2 regions of the Sphingobium sp. SCG-1 genome follow, and region 2 is predicted to be linked to the other one. Evidence: predicted binding sites of a transcription regulator. Region 2 holds the regulator's gene; the other holds the start of a gene.
The links. Region 2 encodes LexA, which represses DNA repair genes until DNA is damaged. Its sites were predicted from a motif close to GTTCCNCNCTTGTTCT; they were not measured.
Positions count from the first base shown of each region.

Region 1 (4,424 bases), 890 kb from region 2:
AACGATCTGATGGCAGCAGTGGATGCGGCCATAGCATCAGGCGTGGCCGATCCCGATAACCTCTTCGTCACCGGCGGGTCCGGCGGCGGCGTACTGACAAGCTGGATCGTCGGCAAGACCAACAGGTTCAAGGCGGCGGCTACGCAGAAGCCCGTCATCAACTGGACCAGCGAAGCGCTGACGATGGACAATACGCTCTTCACGTCGCGCTACTGGTTCGAGAAGAAGCCGTGGGAAGACCCCATGTCCTACTGGTCCCGCTCGCCATTGAGCCTTGTTGGCAACGTCAAGACGCCGACGCTGGTCGTCGTCGGTAGCGAGGATTACCGCACGCCCGTCAGCGAGTCGGAGCAATATTATGCCGCGCTCCAGATACAGGGCGTACCGACCGCCTTGGTGAAAGTGCCAGGCGCAAGCCACGGCGGCTTCACATCCCGCCCCTCGCAGTCCGCCGCCAAGGCCGCAGCGATCCTGGCATGGTTCGACAAATATCGTACTCAGCCAAAACCCTGATTGCGGCCTTTCTCGTTCGTGATATGTTCCAGGAATCAAGAGAGAGGATCAAGCATGGCTGACACGATTACTTTCTACACGAACCCCATGTCGCGTGGGCAGATCGTTCGCTGGATGTTGGAAGAAGTGGGTGCACCTTACGAACAGGTGCTGTTGGACTATGGCACGACGATGAAGGCGCCAGATTATCTGGCAGTGAACCCCATGGGAAAGGTTCCAGCCATTGTCCATCGTGGCAAGATCGTAACAGAAGCCGCAGCAATCTGCGCCTATCTTGCCGAAGCTTTCCCAGAGGCCAACCTTGCGCCAACGGCTGACGAGCGGGCGGATTATTATCGCTGGCTGTTCTTTGCCGCAGGTCCGGTGGAAGCGGCCGTCACCAACCGGGCGATGCAGTGGGAAGCACCCGCGGAACGCAAAATGATGATGGGCTACGGTAGTTTCGATACAGCGATGGACGGTCTGGAATCGGCATTGGCAGGCAAGGAGTGGGTGTGCGGTGACAGGTTCACGGCCGCAGACGTCTATGTTGGTTCGCAGGTCGATTGGGGTCTTGGGTTCGGTTCGATACCCACTCGCCCCGCGTTCGCAGCTTATGCAGAACGGCTGAGGGCGAGGCCTGCTTACAAACGCGCGAAGGAAATCGACAACGCCCTGATCGCCGAAGCCAAGGCTAACGCAGAGAGTGTATCCGCGAACTGAGGTGCAGATAATAGTGACTCCCGGCGTATCCTGCGCCGGGAGTCACTTAGTCCTCTGACATTAGTTTCCTACGACAGGCTTTGTCACGCTGGCATCGGCAAAACGGGCGCGGCTTTCCGCCGCAGCGATCGCCGTAGCCATTGGTTCCTGAATATTGCGCAATGCTCTCGTCCGACAAGCCTGCACCTCCCGGAAGTCCATCGAGGGGCACACGCGTGTCGCGGCATGGAACAAGCGACCCTTGAGTTCCGCACGGCCTTTGGCCTTGGTCAGATCAAGATCCCCGTATCGTACTTCCATTGTTTTGCCGTTGGACTCGAAGGTTCCGGCAAAGGCAGGGGTGCCGGCGATCAGGGCTGCGGCGGCGACGAGAGCGGCGGTAACGCTCCTGGTCTTGGGTGATGTGAACATGGAAAGTCTCCTCTAACATGATTTTCGGCCGAGAGCGGGTCTGCCCATATTGGGGGGCGGCAGATCGTCCTGGGCGGCTGGATCGTCGATCATCGAGAGACCATCCGATCCGTCCTGCCCGCTCTGTTTAGGCCTGTATGATTTTCGGTGCTCGGGCATATCGACAAGCATCCGCCGGCATCTACAAACGACGGCGGTATCGATGAACGACATTGGCGTAACGACTAACGTCGACGAAAATCCAGCTTTCCGTAACGGCAGATTTTAGTTGGCTGATGCGCGGGCTTGCGGAGGAATAAAAACGCCCCCGGTGCAAGGGATGACCGGGGGCGTATCCTGGCTATGCTGTCGGGCACTTCAGGATCTCTCAATGTCTTCGCGTCGTCGGCTTAGAACGATAGCGGCTTACCGCTGTTCTTACCTTAACCCTCGTAATCTCAAATCCCGTATTCGACAGTCGGCATTGTCGTTTCGGCAAACGACATCGAATCGGCTGAACGCGCTCCTAAGCTTAGAAATTACGTTAGTATAGCGTTAAAAGATTATAAAATGACGCCGCAAAAGGCTCAAGCTTTCGCATTAGTGCCAACCCTACGAAATCGTTTGCTTTCGTGCATATGCCTTATGACGAAATAAATTCTCCCCGACATACATTCGGACTGCAACAAGCTTGGGAATCTTGTCGACGTGCCGAACTGCTCCCATATTTACGAAACAGTTCAGGCCACGCGCCACTTGCTTCAAACGAACAAATATGGAACAAATCAGCCCATGCTGACTCACATCTCCGTGCGTGGTGCGCGCGAACATAATCTCAAGGGCGTGAACGTCGATCTGCCGCGTGACAGCTTGATTGTCATTACGGGCCTGTCGGGATCGGGCAAATCCTCGCTGGCGTTCGACACGATTTATGCTGAGGGACAGCGCCGCTACGTCGAATCTCTCTCGGCCTATGCGCGCCAGTTCCTGGAGATGATGCAGAAGCCCGATGTCGAGCATATCGACGGCTTGTCTCCGGCGATCAGTATCGAGCAGAAGACGACCAGCCGCAATCCACGCTCGACGGTGGCGACCGTCACCGAAATATACGATTACATGCGCCTGCTCTGGGCGCGCGTCGGCATCCCCTATTCGCCCGCGACCGGCCTTCCGATCAGCGCGCAGACCGTCAGCCAGATGGTCGACCGCGTGATGCAACTGCCCGAAGGCACACGCTTCTTCCTTCTCGCCCCGGTCGTGCGCGGCCGTAAGGGCGAGTATCGCAAGGAACTTGCCGAATGGCAAAAAGCGGGCTTCACACGTGTTCGCATCAACGGTGAAATGTATGAGATCGAGGATGCGCCCGCGCTCGATAAGAAGCTGAAGCACGACATCGAAGTGGTCGTGGACCGCATCGCCGTGCGCGACGATATCCAGACCCGCCTCGCCGAGAGCTTCGAGACGGCATTGAAGCTGGCCGAGGGGCTCGCCTATGTCGATCTCGCCGACGGCAACGTACCCGGCCGCAAAGACGAAACGCAATCATCGGGCAAGATGAAGAACACGGGCATCCCGGCCAACCGCATCGTGTTTTCGGAGAAATTCGCCTGCCCGGTCAGCGGCTTTACGATTTCGGAGATCGAACCGCGGCTCTTCTCGTTCAACGCACCCCAGGGCGCCTGCCCCGCCTGCGACGGACTAGGCGAAAAGCTGCTGTTTGACGCGCAACTCGTCGTACCTAATGAAAATCTGAGCCTCAAAAAAGGCGCGATCGTGCCTTGGGCAAAGTCCAACCCGCCCAGTCCTTATTATATGCAGGTGCTTGCGTCGCTTGCGCGCGAATTCGGCTTCTCGCTCGACACGCCGTGGCAGGATCTATCCGAAGAAGTGCAGCTCATCATTCTGCACGGCACTGGCGGGAAACCCGTCACACTGCGCTTTCAGGATGGTCGCAAATCCTATGACGTCAAGAAGCCATTCGAAGGCGTCATCGGCAATCTCAATCGCCGGATGCTCCAGACCGAGAGCGCGTGGATGCGCGAGGAACTGTCCAAATATCAGACCGCGCAACCCTGCGAGACCTGCCATGGCGCGCGCCTGAAACCCGAAGCGCGGGCAGTGAAGATTGCGGGTGAGGATATCTCCATATCCACGCGGCGCAGCGTAGTCGATGCGCTGGGCTTCTTCAGTACCCTGCCCGCGCAACTGACCGACCAGCAGAACCAGATCGCGAAGGCTATCCTCAAGGAAATCGTAGAGCGCCTTGGCTTCCTCAACAATGTCGGTCTCGACTACATCAATCTAGACCGCACCAGCGGCACGCTCTCCGGCGGCGAATCCCAGCGTATCCGTCTAGCCAGCCAGATCGGCTCTGGTCTTTCCGGTGTGCTTTACGTCCTCGACGAACCCAGCATCGGCCTGCATCAGCGCGACAACGACCGGCTGCTGATAACGCTGCGGCGGCTCCGCGACCTCGGCAACACTGTGATCGTCGTCGAGCATGATGAGGACGCCATCCGCTCGGCGGACTATCTGGTCGACATGGGTCCGGGCGCGGGGGTGCATGGCGGCGAAATCGTCGCGCAGGGCACCCTGTCCGAGGTGCTGGCGCATAAGGATAGCGTCACCGCCGATTATTTGAACGGCACTCGCAGGATCGAAGTCCCGACGAAGCGCCGCAAGGGCTCGGGCAAGAAGCTGACCGTTCACGGAGCGCGCGCTAACAATCTGCGCAACGTTACCGCCTCGATTCCGCTCGGCACATTCACTTGCGTCACCGGCGTTTCGGGGTCGGGCAAGTCGAGCTTCACGATCGACAC
Region 1 covers NZ_CP026372.1:3,257,064-3,261,487, forward strand. Annotated here, with positions in the region: gene C1T17_RS14935 (alpha/beta hydrolase family protein) at 1-513, shown strand, start outside; gene C1T17_RS14940 (glutathione S-transferase family protein) at 568-1,215, shown strand; gene C1T17_RS14945 (UrcA family protein) at 1,276-1,626, opposite strand; gene uvrA (excinuclease ABC subunit UvrA) at 2,398-4,424, shown strand, end outside.
Region 1: a site for LexA is predicted at 2,372-2,387, ahead of uvrA (excinuclease ABC subunit UvrA). Genes of this name have one in related genera too.

Region 2 (4,424 bases):
CGATCCGCCTGTGCCTTGCCCGTCCTACGCAAGGATTTCATAGTGGACCCATGGCAGGTGCTGGAAAGCCGCTCCATCGGTGCGGACGCAATCCTGATTATCGTGGCCGCGCTGGACGACGCGCAGATGGCCGAGATCGAAGACGCAGCTCTTTTGCTTGGGATGGATGCTCTCGTCGAAGTCCATGACGCCCAGGAATTGGAGCGCGCGATGAAACTGAAGTCGCGGCTGATCGGAGTCAACAATCGCGACCTGCGGGATTTCTCGGTGGATTTCGCACGGACCTACGAGTTGGTGGACCGCGCCCCGTCAGACTGCACCTTCGTTGCGGAAAGCGGCCTCACGACACGCGCCGACCTTGATGCAATGGCAGAACGTGGGGTCCGCTGTTTCCTCATTGGTGAAGCGCTGATGCGGCAGGCGGACGTCGAAGCGGCGACACGGGCGCTGCTCGACGCATGACCGGACTTACGCATCTGGACGAGGATGGCGCAGCGCGCATGGTCGATGTCGCCGCGAAATCCGTCACGGTGCGCGAAGCCGTCGCCACTGGCCGGATCGATATGAGCGCCGAAGCCGCCGATGCCGTCGCTCAAGGTCTTGTCAAGAAAGGCGATGTCTTGGCTGTCGCGCGCGTAGCCGGGATCATGGCGGCCAAGAAAACATCGGATTTGATACCGCTCTGTCACCCGCTGCCCCTGAGCGCCGTCGCAATCGACTTCAAGCTGGACGCGACCGGCGTCGACGTGACCGCCACGGCGCGCACCGCCGCGCAGACTGGGGTTGAGATGGAGGCGCTGACGGCAGCGTCGGTGGCCCTGCTCACCATCTATGACATGGCCAAAGCGCTCGACAAGGGCATGGTGATTGGCGGCATATCCCTGCAATCTAAGACAGGCGGCAAGTCAGGTGACTGGCCTGTGCCAAAGGTTAAAATAAAGAAATGAGCCTGCTGCCGGTCGAAGAAGCGCAAGCGCGTCTTCTCGCACTTACAGAGATGCTGCCGACAGAACAGACGCCGCTTGCCGATTGCGTGGGACGTTGGACGACCGCCAATGTGATGGCCCTCCGAGATCAGCCATTCGCCGACTTGTCCGCCATGGATGGCTATGCCGTTGCCGCGGGTGCCGGGCCATGGCGCGTGACACAGGAGAGCGCTGCAGGAGGCCCACTGCCGCCACCGCTTGTGTCCGGAGAGGCCGCGCGCATCTTTACCGGAGCACCAGTTCCCCCCGGCGCGGACAGCATTCTGATACAGGAAAACGCAACGCGGGTTGAGGATTACGTGTCGCAATCCGCTGGCGATCCCCTGTTGCCTGGGCTTCACGTCCGTCGCAGAGGTTCCGATTTTACCGAAGGCGATATGTTGCTTTCACCCAAAAGCTTGCTGGGGCCGGCCCAGCTTGGCCTGGCGGCGCTTGGCGGCCATGGAGCACTTCCCGTCCGTCGCAAGCCGCGCGTCTCGATCATTGCAACCGGCAATGAACTTGTTGCTCCGGGCGCGCCAATCCCTCTTGGTAAAATCCCGTCATCGAACACCGTCATGTTGTCGGCTCTGCTTCAAACCCTCGCGTGCGATGTGGAAGACCTCGGGATTGTTGCTGATAATCTGGACGCCATGACCGCCGCGTTTGATCGTGCGCGACATGCCGACGTGATCGTCTCCACCGGCGGAGCCTCGGTCGGCGACCACGATCTTGTTCGCCCGGCGTTCGAGGCTGCGGGTGGGACGCTGGATTTCTGGAAAATCCGGATGCGGCCGGGGAAACCTCTGATCGCAGGCAAGTTAGGCGAAACTGCTTTCTTGGGGCTACCGGGAAACCCGGTTTCCGCCTATGTGACGGCAACATTATTCGTGCTACCATTAATTCGCCACTTGCTCGGAAATCCGCAAGTTTTGCCATTCATCAGTTCTGCGCCGCTGGCCAATCCACTCGGGTCTGCGGGCGATCGCGACGAGTATCTCCGTGCTCGCCTTACGCGAGAAGGTGCCGTCGCACTGACAGCGCAGGACAGCGCCGCCACAAAAGCTCTGGCGCAGGCCGATTGCCTGATCGTCAGGAAGGCTCATTCACCGGCCGCAATGCCTGGAGAGACGGTGAGCATCATTCCGCTTTAGGCAGTCCCACATACCTGCTTGACCTGACCTAATGTGTTTCCTATACGTTCTTCATCCGTTCTACAGGATGAGGTCACGATGCTTACTTCCAAGCAGCAGGAATTGCTCACGTTCATTCATAATCGCCTGGATGAAGGCGGCGTCTCGCCTTCGTTTGAGGAGATGAAGGACGCACTCGACCTTCGATCTAAATCCGGAATTCACCGGCTGATTAATGCGCTCGAAGAACGCGGATTCATCAGGCGATTGCCTAATCGTGCCCGCGCCTTGGAGGTTTTAAAGCTTCCCGAGGGGCTCGATAAATTGCGGAGGGCTGCAGCGGTTGTTCCATTGGCATCTCCGCTAAAGACGCCTGCGAGGGCGATCATGCCTTCGGTTCCGATTGCAGCGAATGATGTCATCGAAATTCCGTTGCATGGGCGCATTGCGGCAGGCGTACCGATTGAGGCGATGGAAGGTCAGAACATGCTTTCCGTGCCCGCCGCATTGTTGGGTTCCGGTGAACATTACGCGCTTGAGGTTTCCGGCGACTCCATGGTGGAAGCAGGCATTTTGGACGGCGACTTCGCGCTGATTCAGCGCACTGAAGTGGCGAGAGATGGGCAGATCGTGGTTGCGTTAATTGACGACGCGGAAGCTACTCTCAAATATTTCCGTAAAGACGGCCCGCGTGTTCGTCTTGATCCCGCCAACAGCGCTTATGAGCCGCAAATCTACGACGCGCGGCAAGTTCGCGTTCAGGGCAAACTTGCGGGTCTTCTGCGCCGGTATAATTAGGCTGACCGGAATAGCGCCCCTGTCGATTGGGACCGGCGCTGGTCATCATCAACGCTCACTTACCGCCTCGCGCCTTTGCGGAAAGCGGAGAAATCGCGAACGTAAAGCGCGTGCGGTTTCCGCTTTCCCATAAATAGCGGCGTCGATCCGCAGGCTTAAGCGCCCGACATCATGTCAGGCGCGACCGATCAGCTTTTGCGCCATGGCGTCTGCAACATCTGCTGCGGGCCGGTTGGAGGCGGCACTGTCAGCCCAGATGGCACGCAGACGATCGGGAATTTGTTCAATACGACCATTGACTTCATCGCGGTCGCCCTGCCCCAGATATTCCAGCGCGACGTTGATGATCCCGCCCGCATTGATGACGTAATCGGGCGCATATAGAATGCCGCGCCCATGCAGCCGTTCAGCGTCAGCCGGGGTTGCGAGTTGGTTGTTTGCGCCGCCCGCAACGATGCCCGCCTTGAGTAAGGGAATGCTGTACTCGTTGAGAATGGCGCCGAGCGCGTTGGGGCTAAATACGTCCGCTCTGACGCCGATGATAGCGTCAGCCTCCACGGCCTCCCCGCCAAGTTCGTTCGCAAGCGCTCTGGCCCGATCCTGATTCACGTCCGCCAGCGTAAGCCGTGCTCCGTCCCTGGCAAGGTAATGGGCAAGACCGCCGCCGACGCTACCCACGCCCTGAATGGCGACATGAATGCCCTTCATATCGCTCTTGCCCAAGCCTTGTTGGACAGCCGCCTTTACACCCAAATAGATGCCATAAGCGGTAAAGGGCCCCGGATCGCCGCCTGCATGTCCGTCACCCACCGGAAGGCCAGACACATGCTTGGTGCCACGAGCAATTGCCGTCATATCCACCTCGGAAATGCCAACGTCTTCTGCCGTCACATAACGACCACCCAGCGAGTCCACGGCGCGCCCGAACGCCTCCAGCATTGCTGGAGTCTTGGTCTTGGCTGCATCGGCCAGAATGACGCCCTTTGCGCCACCCATCGGCAAGCCCGCCATAGCGTTCTTGTAGCTCATACCTCGCGACAATCGCAGAGCGTCAGTGATCGCTTCCGTACGGTGCTGATAATGCCAAAAACGGGTGCCTCCAGCACCTGGTCCAAGCGCAGTCGAATGGATCGCAATGACCGCTGTCAGGCCGCTAGCTTTGTCACGAAATAGGTGGACACCCTCGTGGTCATCGAAGTCTGGTAGATCCCAAGCCGCGCCCATTTTGATCCTCGTAACAAAATTACTAGATCGCGCAATAAATCGCCAGAGGGCAAAAAGCTATAGGAAAACCATTGATGGAGGTGCGCTTCGCCGCGAACGAAATGGGGCGACCGATGGGTCTTGAACCCACGACCTCCGGTACCACAAACCGGCGCTCTAACCAACTGAGCTACGATCGCCACACCCGCTTACTGCGGGGAAGACGGCCCATAGGGCGTAGCGCCCCTCACCGTCAAGCAACCTTTTTATTAATCCGCAAATATCAAAGCAAAGTAGCAAAAAATAAAGGCGCTAGTCTGCGCTT
Region 2 covers NZ_CP026372.1:2,365,621-2,370,044, reverse strand. Annotated here, with positions in the region: gene trpC (indole-3-glycerol phosphate synthase TrpC) at 1-462, shown strand, start outside; gene moaC (cyclic pyranopterin monophosphate synthase MoaC) at 459-947, shown strand; gene glp (gephyrin-like molybdotransferase Glp) at 944-2,119, shown strand; gene lexA (transcriptional repressor LexA) at 2,198-2,896, shown strand; gene C1T17_RS10835 (Glu/Leu/Phe/Val family dehydrogenase) at 3,071-4,120, opposite strand; tRNA gene C1T17_RS10830 (tRNA-His) at 4,223-4,299, opposite strand.